DNA from 4 places in the Paenibacillus sp. NPDC057886 genome. Region 3 is predicted to be linked to each of the others. Evidence: riboswitches for the same ligand, from Rfam matches in the RefSeq annotation. Region 3 holds a riboswitch; each other region holds the start of a gene.
The links. Region 3 has a riboswitch for cyclic di-AMP ahead of ACFVQB_RS33200 (3D domain-containing protein). Riboswitches for the same ligand answer to the same signal wherever they lie in the genome.
Positions count from the first base shown of each region.

Region 1 (4,175 bases), on a different contig from region 3:
CATGCCGAAGGAATGGGTGAACCCTCCGACCTGGATAGAGGAATCAAGCAGTTTGACATAATCGAGCAGCTTATTCCCACGGTTCACAATCTTTCGCCTCCTACGTTCGTTAAATGTTATGTTAAATAACATTTATACTCCTTTTTGATTCGTTTTATGTTTGTAAATCCGAATTATATGATATATATATTCACATAAATATCCGCTTTTTGTCAATGGTTTCTTGGATTTTAAATGGTAAAACTATTTAATGTTATTTTATATAACTTTATAAGTTATATTATTCTAAAGAGATGTGAAGGATGGTAATACAAATAAAGTAGAGTGATCAGCCTAATCGGGTATAAAAAATGAGATCAAAATTAATCATATGCACTTCGTAGGAGAAAATGACGAGATTATACGATTTATGGTGGGAAAAGCGCAGTTAAAATGATATGAAGAAAAATGCTTTACTTTTAAACATGAACCGGGTATAATCAATTCTGTTGCCGATTATTTACGACATGCGGTCGTGGTGGAATGGCAGACACGCTATCTTGAGGGGGTAGTGGGTGTATACCCGTGGAGGTTCGAGTCCTCTCGACCGCATCATAAGAACGATTAAGAAGAAGCTTCCCATACGGGGAGCTTCTTCTTTGCTTTTTTTTACAGTTTAAATGAGTCGGACAAAAAAAGGTCATCCGTTTACCCCGGTTGCATGTTCATTTTGTCTGCCGGGGTCGGATGGCCTTTGCTTGTTATTTAAGCAATTCTTTGATGTCCGCTTCAATTTTATCAGGTGTTGTTTTGGGAGCATACCGTTTCAGAACACGTCCGTTCTGATCCACAAGGAATTTGGTGAAGTTCCATTTGATGGCTTTGGAGCCGAGTACGCCTGGTGCTTCTTTGGTAAGGTGCTGGAATAGAGGGTGAGCGCTTGAACCATTCACATCGATCTTCTCAAACATCGGGAAGCTGACACCATAGTTCATCTGACAGAACTCGGCAATATCGTCAGAAGAGCCCTTTTCCTGTGCAAACTGGTTGCTTGGAAAACCAAGAACTTCAAATGGAGAGTCTTTAAACTTGTCCTGAAGTTCTTGCAGACCTTTGAATTGAGGTGTGAGGCCGCATTGGCTTGCTGTATTCACGATAAGCAGTACTTTGTCACGATAGTTGGACATTTCAACTTCCTGACCGCGAAGGGTGTTTACTTTGTAGTCGTAGACTGACATGAAAATCTCCTCCATTTCATATTCTTCTATCTTTTATTATATTGATTACAATTAAATATTGCAAAATTAATATTGCTTTTTTAACTCAATTTGAAGCTGTCATGTATGATCTGTGACTGATTTGCTACCTGAATTTCGCTAAAGAGAGAATTAGAGAGCTTTGATGAGATGGGTAGAGAATGGATGCGTTGTAAGCGCTATTATTGATGTGAAATGGCAAAAATCCGTCGATTCGGTGATCTGCGCAGACTTTACACCAATATGGCACGGGTGTATGATTCATATCGTAATTCCAATTCAAATTAAATTTTACATGAAAAACGAAACAAACGATAATATCGCTCTGATTAATGAACATAAAGGAACGATGTTTTAATCGCTGAGTTTCCATTCATTCATGGGTGGGAAACGGGGGAACCAACAGGATGAACTGTCCAGGACAGTAGGCATCCATGGGGTGAATTTTCCGGTGACAGCCGGAAATAGGGCGACTCTCGCGCCCGAATCCGTCAGCTAACCTCGTAAGCGTTAAAGGGAGAGGCAACAAGCCGTACGCTGGTTCATAGTGTCTTTTTGCTATGGATTATTGAAGAAGCGTCCGGGAGGCCTTGGTCCCCCACGCTTCTTTTTTGTTGTCTTTTCACGCCAAGGGAGGAACGAATGATGGATAAAGAGATGATCTTAGTGACTGCTCCAAATGAAGCAGGACGTAAATTTATCAAATTGCTGATGTACAAAAAAATGCCGTTTGCCGTTCTGACCAACAGTGCAGGGGAAGAGCGCAGGCTCCGGAGAATCGGTGTGGAGCATGTCATTCGCATGAACACGGCTGCAGCTCAGAAATGGTTTTTGCCACAAGGCAGTGTAGGCAATGTTTTTATTTTTGAAAATAGCCTAAACCTGACCTGTCGATATTTGCAGATCTGCCGCTCCTGGACATCCAAGTCCCTGTGTGTCATTACAGAACAAAGCCATCCCAAAGGGATTTATCGGGGAATGGGAGCAGACCGTATTGTATATTCCTTGAATGGGGAAGTTGGGTTTCTGCTTAATGGCTAGTGGCAGTACTATTCCTGTGATTGATCCAGTGTCAGCTGCCTGTTATAATTGAAATCATAAATAAACGGAATCTTGAGGAGACTCATGCATGATGGTGGGTCTTCTTTTTTATGGTTTGGGAAATGGGGATATGAATTTCCTGTGGCTAACGAGGAGGAATAGGCGTGCCGGATGTACGTGGAATACAATGGTTGTTCTTTGATGTGGGGGATACGCTTGTGGACGAATGGGAGCCGGTGGATGATATTATCGGTCAGTTCGTTCGTGAAGCTTGTGCGCTTGGTTATCAGGTGGAGATGCAGACGGTGCGAGATATATTTGCTGCCTCCTACCGAAATTACGAGCAATGGCCGATGAAGTTGGCTATTCGTACCCTTATCAGCGATGAGGAGCACCGAGAACAGATACAGAAGAAGTTGAAGTTCCGCAAAGAGCTTGAGCGCCCCTTCGCCTCAGCCGACGCCGTTCTCCAGACGTTGTCGCAGCACTATAAGATTGGTATCATTGCCAATCAGAGCCCGGGGACGGAAAATCGGCTGAATAGCTACGGCTTGCGCAAGTATGTGGATGTACTGGCCTGTTCGGCTGAAGAAGGAGTGTCCAAGCCTGATCCTGAATTGTATGCTGTAGCGTTGAAACAAGCGGGATGTAAACCCGAGGAAGCGGTCATGATCGGCGACCGGATTGATAATGATATTATTCCGGCTAAGAAGCTGGGTATGCACACGATCCGGATTTTGCAGGGTTATGGCAGGTTCCAGCCGGAGCTTGCGGATGCAGAGCGTCCGGACTGGACGATTGAATCACTGGAGGAACTCCTTCCCTTGTTAATGGTAACTCAAAATTCGGACAACTAAATGAAATGCAGTATTTAACTGCTCAAACATATAAAAGGCTGATCGTCTCAAGGGATACATGACTTGAGTTGATCAGCCTTTTTGAGTTAGACAAAATACCGCGTATTTCCTTTTAACCTAGAACAACAGAATGGTCTGGATAATCAGATACACATTCAGGACAACGATAACTCCGGCAATGATCCAGGAAATGATTTTGAGCCACAGCTTGTTGGCAAAAGCCCCCATGCTTTTTTTGTCACTCGTAAACATGACCAGCGGAATGACGGCAAAGGGGAGCTGCAGCGACAGCACAACCTGGCTCAGAATCAGCAGTTCCTCTGTTCCGTGCTCTCCAGCAATGGCTGTTACGATGACGGCCGGGATGATTGCAATCAGACGTGTTACCAGTCGACGAAGCCAAGCCGGAATACGAATGTTGAGGAAGCCTTCCATTACAATCTGTCCGGACAGCGTGCCGGTGAGTGTTGAGTTCTGGCCTGAAGCCAGCAGGGCTACACCGAACAGGATGCTGGCGATGGTGGTTCCTAGCAAAGGTGTCAGCAGATGGTAAGCATCTGTAATTTCCGCGACCTGGGTCATACCCGCACTATGGAACACGGCAGCAGACACAATCAGAATGGCAGCATTGATGAAAAGGGCCAGTGTTAATGCGATAGTTGAATCCATGGTGGAATACAGAATCGCTTCTTTTTTCCCTTTGGGCGTCTGTTCAATCTGACGGGTCTGCACGATGGAAGAATGCAGATACAGATTATGGGGCATCACGGTTGCGCCAATAATTCCGATGGCGATGTAGAGCATGGCTGGATTTTGCAAAATCTCGGCACTGGGTACAAAACCATGCATGATGCCGCCCATATCCGGTTTAGCGAGAAACAGGTCAATCCCGAAGCAGAGCGCGATGGTAGCCATCAGCACAATGACGAGGGATTCCAATGCTCGGAAGCCTTTATTTTGAAGCAAAAGAATGACCAGTACATCGACAGCGGTAATAATGACGCCGTATAACATGGGAATGTTAAACAGCAGCTTGAGCGCG
Region 1 is NZ_JBHVMZ010000003.1:560,665-564,839, forward strand. It holds gene ACFVQB_RS13130 (urease accessory protein UreF) at 1-87, opposite strand, end outside; tRNA gene ACFVQB_RS13135 (tRNA-Leu) at 509-591, shown strand; gene ACFVQB_RS34545 (hypothetical protein) at 727-825, shown strand; partial or broken gene ACFVQB_RS13140 (glutathione peroxidase) at 906-1,232, opposite strand; cyclic di-AMP (ydaO/yuaA leader) riboswitch at 1,585-1,760, shown strand; gene ACFVQB_RS13145 (HAD family hydrolase) at 1,878-2,276, shown strand; gene ACFVQB_RS13150 (HAD family hydrolase) at 2,441-3,133, shown strand; gene ACFVQB_RS13155 (Nramp family divalent metal transporter) at 3,251-4,175, opposite strand, start outside.
Region 1: linked by a shared signal. The riboswitch ahead of ACFVQB_RS13145 (HAD family hydrolase) and the one ahead of ACFVQB_RS33200 (3D domain-containing protein) in region 3 are both predicted to bind cyclic di-AMP.

Region 2 (4,175 bases), on a different contig from region 3:
CACTTGTATTATCCCGAAAATAAGGTGGATGCGATTGTTCATGAATTACCGTCCCATATACGCCCCTATTTCTCACATTAAAATGATGCGCAATGCTGCTCATGAGTCATGATGCAAAAAGCTTTCTAAAAGAGTTATTTTTCATGATACAGTAATCTGCTTTAATGGAGAGTACATGTAGATCGACATAATTTTGTAATCAGAGCAATTAGAATACAACCCGGATGCCTAAAAACAAGCAACATATAGATATGAAAGAACTTGTTCGCTCTACATGTTGTGCTGAATGAACTATTGGAATGAAATATAGATAAAAGCATGATCTAATTAGTAATATTAATGTTCTGGTTAAGATCCGCAGGATGGATTAAAAAGAGATCGTCGTTTATTCGACATGAAGGGAGAAATACAGCATGATGTTGTTCGACACACATACACACCTGGATGCACCACAATTCGACGAGGACCGCGAGGAAATGATTCAGCGTGCTGTGGATGCAGGCGTTGGTCGCATGATTAACGTGGGCTTTAACCGGGAGACCATTCCATCCACGATGAAGCTGGCTGAAACCTATGATTTTATATATGCTGCGGTAGGTTGGCACCCAGTGGATGCAATCACGATGCAGGAGGGTGATCTGGAATGGATTGCATCTTTATGCAAGCATGAAAAAGTGGTAGCCATTGGTGAAATTGGTCTAGACTATTATTGGGACACTTCACCGAAAGAGGTTCAACATCGCGTATTACGACAACAAATTGGTCTGGCCCGTGAGTTGAATATGCCGATTGTCATTCACAACCGGGATGCGCATGAGGATATTGTAAAGATCCTGCGTGAAGAGAAAGCTGGAGAAGTAGGCGGTGTCATGCATTCCTTCTCTGGCAGCTGGGAAACGGCGAAAATGTGCCTGGATTTGGGTTTTCATCTATCCTTCGGAGGGCCCATCACGTTCAAAAATGCGAAGCAGCCCAAAGAGGTACTTGAGAAGGTTCCTATGGACCGATTTTTCATCGAGACAGACTCGCCTTATTTGACACCTCACCCTTATCGTGGAAAACGAAATGAGACAGCGCATGTACGTCTGGTTGCAGAAGCAGCTGCGGAAATTAAAGGCATTTCGGTAGAGGAAATTGCAGCAATAACGACCAAAAATGCCATGGAACGATTTGGGATTCGTTAAAATATCGAGCAAAACGGGTGAAAAAGTGAGTTAAGCGGAGTTAATTTGCTTTTTGATCCAAATAAATCAAGAATATTACAATATTTTAACCAAATATTTAGAAAAACGTACTTGAACAACGCTTTACAACATGCATAGAAACAGGATATCATCTTTTCAGTGAATTGTTGTGCGGAAAATTGGATAGATGTTCGGGGGATGAACAAAGGGACACTTTCCGATGAAACAACATTACTTTCATGAATCAGTCTCGCTGAGTCTCCGTTAACGGAGAGCGGGGGAACCAATAGGGCTTAAACATCGGTGATTGCAGCCGATGCGCAACATGCGCTGACCCAAAAGCAGCGTATGAATCTGCGAAGCCGTATTTGATTTCTTCTTTGGGTCTCGGGGTGAATTCAAGGGCGTCCGCCATGAGCGGATGACCGGAGATAGGGCGGCTCTCTTTCGCCCGAACCCGACAGCTAACCTCGCAAGCGGAAAAAGAGAGGCAACCTCGTGCATGAATTTCCGATATTCAGAATCATTCGGAAGCCACGAAAGAGTTCCTCTTAAACTCTTTCTTTGGCTTTTTTGTTTTTGAATAAAAGAAATACTGTCATCATACGGTAAGTATTCAGGAGGATGACATCATGTTGCGAAGATTGATTCATGGTGCAGAACCGGATTATGTTGGTCCGATCTGTGTTCTGTAGAAAATTTGGTATAGTCGCGTCAAAGACATCATGCATTACTTTAGACGGCGAGGCTATGAAGGAGGACGGAGAAGTGGGCACATTCCAACCAGAAGAGACCCATGAGTCACGATCATCCAGTAAGTCTTTCGCGTTGCGGTGGAAGCATGAGAACTTGCGTCAAATGGCATTGATCGCGATTTTCTCAATTGCGCTTACAATCATGATCTTGTTAGTCGTTTACGGTCAGGCCGGGAAACAAATTTCACTGGTTATTGATGGCAAAGCTCAAGCGGTAGAGACTCGTACAGGAATGCTTCAGGAAATGCTGGAGGAGCAGTCAATCACAGTCAGCCCTCACGATCAGGTATCCATGCCCTTGAATGGGGCCATCACAGATGGAGACCGCATCGTTATTGAGCGGGCCGTTCCAGTTAATATTACGGCAGACGGGGACACCAAGACTCTGTATACAACCGATTCATCGGTAAAAGATGCGATTAAAAAATCAGGTATTCAGATTGCGAGTGAAGACAAAGTATATCCTGCGCTTGGAACCACCATTGAAGCGGATATGAAAATTCGTGTAGTGCGGGTAACAAAGCGTACGGTGGAAGTGGAACAGCCGATCGCTTATAAAGTGATCAAAACGGCTGACCCTAGCTTGTACAAAGGCGACAATCGTGTCGTTGTGAACGGTAAAGAAGGCACACTTGTACAGCATATTGAAAAGGTGTTCCAGGATGGAGAATTGGTCTCCAAAAAAATGGTGGGTAAATCGGTCGCAACGAATCGCGTCGACAAAGTGATCGCCGTTGGTACCAAAGTCAAACCTGTTGTGAAAGAGCCAGTGATTCAGACGGTATCGGCGCAGACTTCCACGACAAAAACAGCAACAACCACGAACTCGAAGGAAACCGCTGCCTCGGGCAGCAAAGTGATTACCGTCTCAGGCAGTTCTTTTAAATATTCAAAAGTTTTGAAAAATGTATCCATGACGGCATACTCTTCTGAAGAGCCCGGTATCGGCACAAAAACAGCATCAGGTACTCGGGTAACCGAGGGACGTACCATTGCAGTTGATCCCAAAGTCATTCCAATTGGCTGGTGGGTGTATATCGAGGGCCTTGGCTTCCGTCGTGCGGAAGACACAGGTGGTGCCATTAAAGGCAACAAAATTGATGTGTATTATGATAGTGTGAAGCATGCCCTGAACTTCGGACGGAAGAAAGGCAAGACGGTATATGTAATTGGTCCGGTGAAGCCGGAAGCGAACTAAAATCGTTTTACTTTGAATTGGGAATGCTATAAAATAGTTGCATGAATGATTCATGCGGAATATGCGGCGGAGGGGTCTGAATTCAGTCTCCCCCGCCTTTTGGCAGAGAAGAGGATATTCCTCTTCTTTTTGCGTTAGAAAGGAAGAAATGGAACATGATAAAAGAAGTGATTGTGGTGGAAGGCCGTGACGACACCGTAGCCGTTCGACGTGCGGTTCAGGCAGATACGATCGAAACTGGTGGATCGGCCATCAACCAGCGCATTCTAAAGCGGATTGCACTTGCTCAAGAGAGACGTGGTGTTATCGTACTGACAGACCCGGATCATGCTGGTGAACGTATTCGTAAAATCATCGCCAATAAAGTGCCTGGTTGCAAGCATGCTTTTATTCCGGAGGCCGATGCTACTCGTAAAGGTGACATCGGAGTGGAGAACGCCTCACCGGAGGCCATTCGTCATGCACTGGCACGCGTGCACACGTCATATGAAGGCGCACCCAGTCTGATCGATTGGGAGGATCTGATTGCGGCGGGACTGATTGTGCACCCACAAGCTGCTGCACGTCGTATGGAGATGGGCAATTTGCTGGGCATTGGTTATTGCAACGGCAAGCAGTTCCACAAGCGGTTGAGTGTATTCCAGATTACCCGGGAAGAGTTCTCCGAAGCATTATCGCAAATTGAACGTGAAGGATTGTGAGCGTATGAAAGGCATGGAAGAAACCGTAGAGATTGCAACACCCAAACGAACCAAAGAAATTATTCAAAGACACGGATTTTCATTCAAGAAGAGCCTGGGTCAGAACTTTCTGATCGATCAAAATATATTGAACAAAATTGTAAATGCAGCTGATCTGGACGAGTCCAAGGGCGCACTTGAGATCGGACCAGGTATTGGCGCACTCACAGAACGTCTGGCTCGGGTAGCCGGTCCTGTAACGGCTGTAGAGATTGATCAGAGATTGATCCCGATTCTGGGTGAAGTGATGCAGCCTTATCCGAACGTTCGTGTGCATCACGGGGATGTGCTGAAGCTG
Region 2 is NZ_JBHVMZ010000016.1:14,197-18,371, forward strand. It holds gene ACFVQB_RS32750 (HD domain-containing protein) at 1-81, shown strand, start outside; gene ACFVQB_RS32755 (TatD family hydrolase) at 414-1,184, shown strand; cyclic di-AMP (ydaO/yuaA leader) riboswitch at 1,426-1,679, shown strand; gene ACFVQB_RS32760 (resuscitation-promoting factor) at 1,953-3,137, shown strand; gene rnmV (ribonuclease M5) at 3,293-3,838, shown strand; gene rsmA (16S rRNA (adenine(1518)-N(6)/adenine(1519)-N(6))-dimethyltransferase RsmA) at 3,843-4,175, shown strand, end outside.
Region 2: linked by a shared signal. The riboswitch ahead of ACFVQB_RS32760 (resuscitation-promoting factor) and the one ahead of ACFVQB_RS33200 (3D domain-containing protein) in region 3 are both predicted to bind cyclic di-AMP.

Region 3 (4,175 bases):
GTATTCCTCCTAGTCGATAGTTCATCCTTGTATATAATCATACATACGTGGCAATGTACTACTCGTTTCAATTTTAACAAAAAAAATCATAAAAAACGATTTTAGCCTACTTAGCCTAGATGGAACTATTGAATAAGTCGACCGGTTTGGCAAAGTTCTTCATCAAGCAGCTTCTCTGCAGTCTGCACAATCTCATCAATCTGCATCCGCGTAATTGCATCAAAGTGAATCCCCAAAATTACAGTCACTGTTACTTTTAATTGCAGGGCAGCCTTACGTGCGAGTCTTTCACACAGTTCTTGTTCCTTATGCCCTGGAATATGCACCGTAGCCCCACTCACCCGTTCACGGTCCGGATAAAATGTCGCTACTGCCCCAATATGTGATCTTCCTCCAGTTACCATAAATACCTTGTCTTCCCCTGCCTCAATCACCTGTAAACGAACGGAATTTAAGTCGTATGTACTCATCCTGCTCCACCTGTCCTTTTCAATATGTAATATATATGGAGGAATTATGGCTCCGATTTAATGAATCAGCAATGAAACATCTCACATCATGCATAAATACGGAAAGCCCCGGGCATACCAAAGAGAACGCAATTTGGGAAAAGGAGGCACTAACATGCGTATACGCCTCATCATGTTATCCATCATGGTCATTCTTCTGGGAGGAAGTTACGCTCCTGCTCAGTTATGGGCTTCTTCAAGCCCGCAAACCGAACCTGCTTCGAAGTCTGATTCTTCCGAAGAGGAACAGCTGACACTGGGACAGCTCAGGCAGAAATATGCAGATACGTTCAAAACCAATGGCCCCTCAATTAAAAAGGTCGCACTGACTTTTGATGACGTACCTGACCCTCGGTTCACCCCACAGGTGCTGGATATTTTGAAAAAATACAAGGTACGGGCTACGTTTTTCATTGTGGGACATCGCGCTGAGAAACATCCGGATTTGGTGAAACGCATGGTGAAGGAAGGACATATTGTTGGCAATCACAGCTACAATCACCCGGAGTTCAGTAAGCTGTCCATGAATGCATTTCGCAAACAAATCTTACATACCGGGGATATTATTCGTAATCTGGCGGGTTACACACCCAAAATGATTCGTCCACCCTATGGCGATATTAACGAGCAACAGCTGCAATGGGCAGCCAAACAACATTACAGCATTGTGAACTGGAACGTCGATTCCCTGGACTGGAAGGGCCTTTCCAAAGAGGAAGTCAAACAAAACATCCTGTCGGCCGTCAAACCGGGTTCCATTGTTCTGCAGCATGCAGGAGGCGGTGTCGGATCGAAGTTGAGTGGGTCCATCGAGGCGTTGCCTGAAGTCATCGAGGAATTGCGAAACCGCGGGTACGAGCTGGTGACTTTGGACGAAATGCTGGAACTGCCAAAGGGCAAATAGGTTAAGATTCCAGAAGGCGGATATTCAAAAGGGTGTCCTTCAATCACATTATCGTGATTGGAGAACACCCTTTACTGTTTAATTAGATTCAGTTGGAGTCACATATGATGATGTGCAGCTACGCTTTGATTTTATTTCAAGATGTAAAGTTCAACATCCTGAATACCAAATGTGCTCACGGATTGCTTGCTGCCAGGAATAAAGATATCGATCTTGTGACCTTTAATGGCACTGCCCACATCACGAGCCGTAGCGACAAATGCCTGTTTTGGCAGTCCTGGATGTGTATGACCTGTCACCAGTACCTTTGTACCCAATGGAATGATACTTGGGTCCACTGCAATGGTACCCAATTCAAGCGGATTACCAAAGTAGTCCACAGCACCCCATCCTCCATTTTCGGAAGCGTCCGCAGAGTATGCTGTTGCTTTTACGTCAACAGCTTTGCTGTAATCAAACGTTTTTCCCCAGGCTTGAACAACCTTACTATCTGCATTAACGTCAAGACTTGCGGCAGTTACCGTTTTGGCCTCCGTTTTAGCTGCAGCAGCAGAAGCTGTGTTCGTTGTTTTACCAGGAATCGTAACTTTCAAACCACCATAAATGTTGTAAGCTGAAATGTCATTGTTAGCTTTAATAAGAGCGTTAAGTCCAACTCCATATTGTTTGGATAAGGTGTAGAAGGTATCCCCCTCTTTGGCCACATGAACTGAATCAGCATGAGCCGGAACGGCCTGGATGAGCATTGCTGCTGTCAGCAATGCTGTTGCTGTTTTGGCTATACGTTTCTTGTTAATCATGGTCTTCCTCCCTCATTATGCCTGCGAAGTTAGTTGTCGGATTCGGATGGAGGAAACCACCCTATAGGTTCAATTACATTAAGAATTTATGTAGCCCTAATTCACCCCAAGCCGTGTGCAAATGATTCTTCCCCAAGCACACTCTGCATCGTTACATCCCCCACACTCCCAACTCCGGAAGTTTCGGCAGGAACAAATATATCACAATTTTGTAACCAATAGTCGTAGTAAATGTTACCATCTGGCTAAATCACTTCAACATTTATGCTGAATTCAAGCGGCTTTTTCAAAAAATTGTCTATTTGAGCTTATATCTTTGATGACAGAAACGTTACTTTTTATGTAAATCCGTGCGTGTCCTCACATAACAAAACAATCCCTGCCGACGGGTCATCGACAGGGATGTATGAGGGGATGAAATTCTCATCCGCAGTATAGATTTTGTATTTTCATCTTGATCTTCATCCATAATGACTTGATGTATTAGAGCACTTTAGCGAGGAAGTCACGTGTACGTGCATGCTTGGGCTCACCAAACACTTCAGCAGGCGTTCCTTCTTCTACAATAACCCCGCCATCCATAAACAGGATGCGGTCACCCACTTCGCGTGCGAAGCCCATCTCATGCGTTACAATAACCATAGTCATGCCGCCCTCTGCAAGCCGCTTCATGACATCCAGTACTTCACCGACCATTTCAGGGTCCAGTGCTGAAGTAGGCTCGTCAAACAGCATGACATGCGGCTGCATCGCAAGAGCTCTTGCAATGGCTATCCGTTGTTTTTGTCCACCGGACAGCTGATTTGGATAGGCGTCTTTTTTGTCAGACAAGCCAACCGTCTTGAGCAAATCTGCACAGATTTGTTCCGCTTCGTGTGCAGACTGTTTTTTCACTTTAATGGGAGCAATCGTAATGTTCTGCTGCACCGTTTTGTGCGGGAACAGATTGAAATGCTGGAATACCATCCCCATTTTTTCACGAGTCGCATTAATGTTATGTTTGGGGTCAGTGATCGAAACTCCCTCGAAGTCAATCTCACCGGAAGTAGGCTGCTCCAGTAGGTTCAGACAACGTAAAAAGGTACTTTTCCCCGATCCGGACGGACCGATGACCACGACGACCTCGCCTTTGCCAATTGTTACGTTAATGCCCTTGAGCACATCGTTATTTCCATATGATTTGTGTAATTGTCTAACGTCTATCACTTGCACTCAACTTCCTTTCCAGTCGACCCAGCAGCTTGGACAAAATGAACGTCAGCACAAAGTAAATGGCCGCTGCAATCAGGAATGGATTCATTCCTTGGTACGTAATGTTTTTTACTACACTTGCCTGGTACATAATGTCCACCATACCAATAACCGAGATGATGGAGGATTCCTTGATAATGGTCACGAACTCATTACCGATCGCCGGCAACACCGCTTTGAACGCTTGTGGAAGCACAATGAAGCGCATTGCCGCACCTCTACCCATTCCCAGGGAACGAGCTGCTTCCAACTGGCCTCGATCCACACCCTGTATACCAGCGCGGAAAATCTCGGCAAGATAGGCACCACTATTAATGGATAGTGTGATAATCCCCGCCTGAAGCGGCGTAAAATTAATACCAAGTGTCAGTGCAAGTCCATAATAGATAATCATCAACTGAACCAACATCGGTGTACCACGAATAACCTCAACGTAAGCTGTTCCAATCCAACGCAGAATTGAGACGTCATGCAGACGGAACAGACAGATGATCAAACCGATAATTACTCCGAATATTACACCGAGTGCAGACAGTAAGAGAGTGTAACCTACACCTGTTGCATAGAAGCTTTTGTACTGCCAGAACACTTCGAAAATGTTTTGACTTTTGTTCACCTTGTCTGCCATCAACTGGCTTGCTTCGGTAACCAACTGATCGATTTTATTTTCGCTTTTCAGACGTTCCAGCGTTCCGTTCACTGCATTCAGCA
Region 3 is NZ_JBHVMZ010000017.1:42,419-46,593, reverse strand. It holds gene lpdD (prenylated flavin chaperone LpdD) at 126-470, opposite strand; gene ACFVQB_RS33205 (polysaccharide deacetylase family protein) at 625-1,413, shown strand; gene ACFVQB_RS33200 (3D domain-containing protein) at 1,545-2,213, opposite strand; cyclic di-AMP (ydaO/yuaA leader) riboswitch at 2,216-2,412, opposite strand; gene ACFVQB_RS33195 (amino acid ABC transporter ATP-binding protein) at 2,697-3,419, opposite strand; gene ACFVQB_RS33190 (ABC transporter substrate-binding protein/permease) at 3,406-4,175, opposite strand, start outside.

Region 4 (4,175 bases), on a different contig from region 3:
CCGATGATGTGCATGATTTTGCCTGGTCAGCCTCTCCTGATTTTGTTTATGCGGAAGAGCCCTTCTCTGCCCCCAATGTGCCAGGCGTTCGAATCAAGCTGTATCTCGACCCTGCTCATGAGGATCTGAAGGAACGTTATTTCTACGCCGCCAAAGCAGCACTATCCAATTATAGCAAGTGGTTTGGCCCTTATCCGTATTCCACATTGTCCATCGTTGTCCCGCCCAAATCGGGGAATGGCGCAGGGGGAATGGAATACCCTACCTTGGTCACCGCCTTCGGTGCGGATGATTCTGCTCCTGGTTACGATCTGGAACGCACGGTTGTGCACGAGATTGGGCATCAGTATTTTTACGGCATGGTCGCCAGTAATGAATTTGAAGAGGCTTGGCTGGACGAAGGATTCACCTCCTATGCAGAAGATAAACTGATGGAACAGGAATACGGACTTATCCCGAATCTACCCGTACAATCAGGTCTCATTACTTCTCCAGCTTCACTAACACAGGACTCCTGGAAGTTTGATTCCCAGAATCAATATGCTGCCAACGTATACACACGAGGCAAGCTTGTATTACTCGGGATAGAACAGCAGGTTGGTGCAAAAACAATGGAACGTATTCTCTCGACCTACGTGAAGAAATACCGTTTCAAACACCCTACTTCGTCTGATTTTCAAAAGGTAGTGGAGCAAGTAACCCGTACATCCTGGACCGATTATTTTAATCAGTATGTATACGGAGACGGCATGGCTGACTTTGCAGTGGAGAAGATCGCAATCAACCCTATCCTGAAAGACGGCCAAACGTTGTACGAGTCGTCGGTTACATTGCAGAAAAAAGGCAGTGAATATAAGAAGGTGCCTGTTCGAATTATGTTCGAAGATGGGAAAACCATGACGAAAGAATGGAATGGCAGCGAGGAGCGCATTACTTACAAACTGACCTACACTTCCCCTGTTTCCTGGGCTATGACTGATCCGCTATACACGATTGTGCTGGAGAACCATCATATGAACAATTTTCTGAAAGCCGGACTGGATGAGCCAACCAAATCCCGCTGGAGCATGAGTGCAACCAAAATTATAGAAGCCATATTCGGAAGTCTGTCATGGTGAGGTGGATGGATACAGTGAAAGTAAAAATACGCGAAGGCTGGTTTCTCGTCCGTCAGCATATGTTCATTGCAGCACTCTTATTTCTCTATCAATTAGTATGGGGATACTTTCTTTATCGAATGGTACAGTCCGCTGTGGTTCCGCTGCTCCTGCGTTATCCTGACCCTGATGCAGGGGAACTCAGTACGATTTTATTCAAAATGGAGAGCCAACTCAGCCTGACAACGAATCCGGAGGTCCATCGCTATTTATGGATTTTAGGGGCTATGCTGCTGATACGGATGCTGATTAGCCCTCTCATTCAGGCAGGGCTGCTCTACTCGCTCCAGCATTATAATCATTCGGAAGAGCGCATTCCTTTCATTCGTGGCATTAAAAATCTGTGGAAACCGATGCTGTTGCTCCACACCATTCGCACCCTTTTGCTACTGCTACCGGCTTATTGGCTCGCACCAAAGCTCTATTCCATCTTTATGGAAGGTTTTCATTCCCTCCATCTGCTCTTGCCTGGAATTCCCTATATTGCTGGTTGGATTGTATACGGGTGGGTTATCCATCATGTCCTGCTCTACATGCAGTTTGGTATCTCGGCTCCTGATGGGGAAGGTGGAGCGCGTGGTACGTTTCAAGCTCTATGGATTGCAATACGCCAGGTCATCACTCTAATAGGCATTGCTGTCCTGCTGGGCGGACTTCATCTGCTGGTCTTTGGTGCCTTTACTTCTACTTCATGGTTAGTAACGGGCTTAACTGGCCTTATACTACAACAGACGTATCCACTTGCCCGGTGCTTGCTGAGCCTGTGGAAAATATGCGCCCATTTCCGGTTATGGCAGTCCAACTCGGTCAAGGATTAACATGAACAGCTAAAAATGGTTACCATCTCTATGTAAAGTTGTATTCATCAAATGCCGTTAATCAAGCAAACCTCGACCTTCCCCCGTCAAAGGTCGAGGTTTTTTTTGCTAATTTTGTTGTTAAACGTTGCCAAAGTGTTATACCTCTGTTACAATAATCGCAGTGAGTTTTTAGTAACAACTTTGTAATCTTTACCTTCATATTTGTAACTACTTAAAATTTAAACGTCATTTCTTGATTTCGCAGGTGCATAACTAGCATAGCCAAATTCCTAGCACCTGGGAAGCGGGGGAACCAGTTATGGGTGAATTGATCTTGCAACAGAGGGATCATAGGGGACCTTCAACCGAATCCTTAAGCTAACCTCGCAGGCATTGGAAGGGGTATATCTCTTGTTTAAGAAGAAATTAACCGCAGCTGTACTCAGCCTCACATTCGCATTATCGCTTGGAGCAGGCAGCGCATTCGCAGATTCAAAAATGGACCAAGTCATTGATTCAGCAATGGGAACTACATACAAAAGCGGAGGAACAACGCTTAACGGCTTTGACTGCTCTGGGTTCACAAGTTATGTATTCGACAAGCTGGGCATTGATCTGGCTCGCCAATCGAGTTCACAATTCGACATGGGCGATTCGGTTTCCCGTATGGAAATGAGACCAGGTGATCTGGTATTCTTCAATACAACGGGCAAAGGAGTCTCGCACGTAGGGATCTTTGTAGGGAATGGAAAGTTTGCACACTCCTCTTCTTCCAAAGGAGTTACAATTAGCGAATTAAGCGAAAGCTACTGGGCCAACCGCTATGTTGGCGCTAAACGGATTATGAGCACGGACGCATATGAGACATTGGCCATAGACTAGGGACAAGGTGAGCAACGTCATGCTGTAACAATACACTACTGTAACGAAGCATAATAGAACCGTCTGGTACATTCTCCGCAGGAATGTATCCGGCGGTTTTTTTGTGCTTCGTTTCCTTTAACGTATTCGGGATAGCTATCAAAACTAACTTTAACTTTTTTAGAGCTATTTTTCGTTGCTTCGTCCGTGCTCTTATAATGTTTTTACCCATCCCACTATAATATAAACGAAATTACCGGAACTTTTGTTTCACTTTTTTTCTAAAACGGGGGCTTGCCAAATGAACGCCTCTTTTGTAGAGTGAAAACAAGCTTAGATATGGAATGACATATGTATATGGACAAATCAAAATCATTATAGCTTGTTCACAATGAGAGGAGCGTGCAGTTGTATGGATGAAGCCCCTGTGACGTTTCACGTTGTGCCCATGCAAGAAAAACATGCGGAGCTAATCTGCGATTGGCAGTATGACCCGCCTTATAATATTTATAGCTGGCTGCCTTGGGAGCAGATGAAAGCACTTGAAGTCGAATTCGGGGATCCCCATCTACGGAAGGAACAATATGCGGTAGTGCTGGGAGAGGATCATCAGATTTGCGGTTTTGCTCAATACTTCCCACTTGAAGGCGTCACCCGCATTGGACTTGGCATGCACCCTGAACGCTGTGGTCATGGTCAAGGAACGGCTTTTGTCTCGGCCATTGTGCAGGAAGCAATTCGTCGGAACCCTGCAAACGAAATTGATCTGGAAGTTCTGACCTGGAATGACCGGGCCATTCGCGTCTATTTCAAAGCCGGATTTGTTACACAGGATACATATGAACGACAGACGCCTAGCGGTTTGAAACCTTTTTACTGCATGGTCTATGAAGGTCCACGCGAATAAATAGGGCTTGAAATCACCCTAAAAAGTCCCCGGTTATGTGATTAGTTCAAAAAATTACCACAAAATGCTATGATGTCACTACAGGTTCCGTTATAATGATATGGATAGTTTCAAGTTAGATGATCTTTCATTCTGGAGGGGACATAAGGGATGCACAAATGGATCATGAGCGGGGTATTTTTTGCAGCGTGCGCTTTAGCTATTGTACTAATGTTTACGCTTCCAGGGAAAGAGGAAGTTGCAAAAGAAGCGAAACCGACGATGCCACAAGTTACAATGGATGCAGGACAGGCTGAGGCACTAGTCAAAGCAAACTGTATTACCTGCCACGGTGATCAGCTTCAAGGGGGCATGGGCCCTAGTCTGCAGAAGATTGGTAGCCAGGACGATGTGGAGAAGATTTATACGACCATTGTCAAAGGTAAAAGCGGCGGTATGCCTTCGTTCAAA
Region 4 is NZ_JBHVMZ010000019.1:28,235-32,409, forward strand. It holds gene ACFVQB_RS33820 (M1 family metallopeptidase) at 1-1,118, shown strand, start outside; gene ACFVQB_RS33825 (hypothetical protein) at 1,133-1,975, shown strand; cyclic di-AMP (ydaO/yuaA leader) riboswitch at 2,228-2,365, shown strand; gene ACFVQB_RS33830 (C40 family peptidase) at 2,369-2,839, shown strand; gene ACFVQB_RS33835 (GNAT family N-acetyltransferase) at 3,231-3,725, shown strand; gene ACFVQB_RS33840 (c-type cytochrome) at 3,876-4,175, shown strand, end outside.
Region 4: linked by a shared signal. The riboswitch ahead of ACFVQB_RS33830 (C40 family peptidase) and the one ahead of ACFVQB_RS33200 (3D domain-containing protein) in region 3 are both predicted to bind cyclic di-AMP.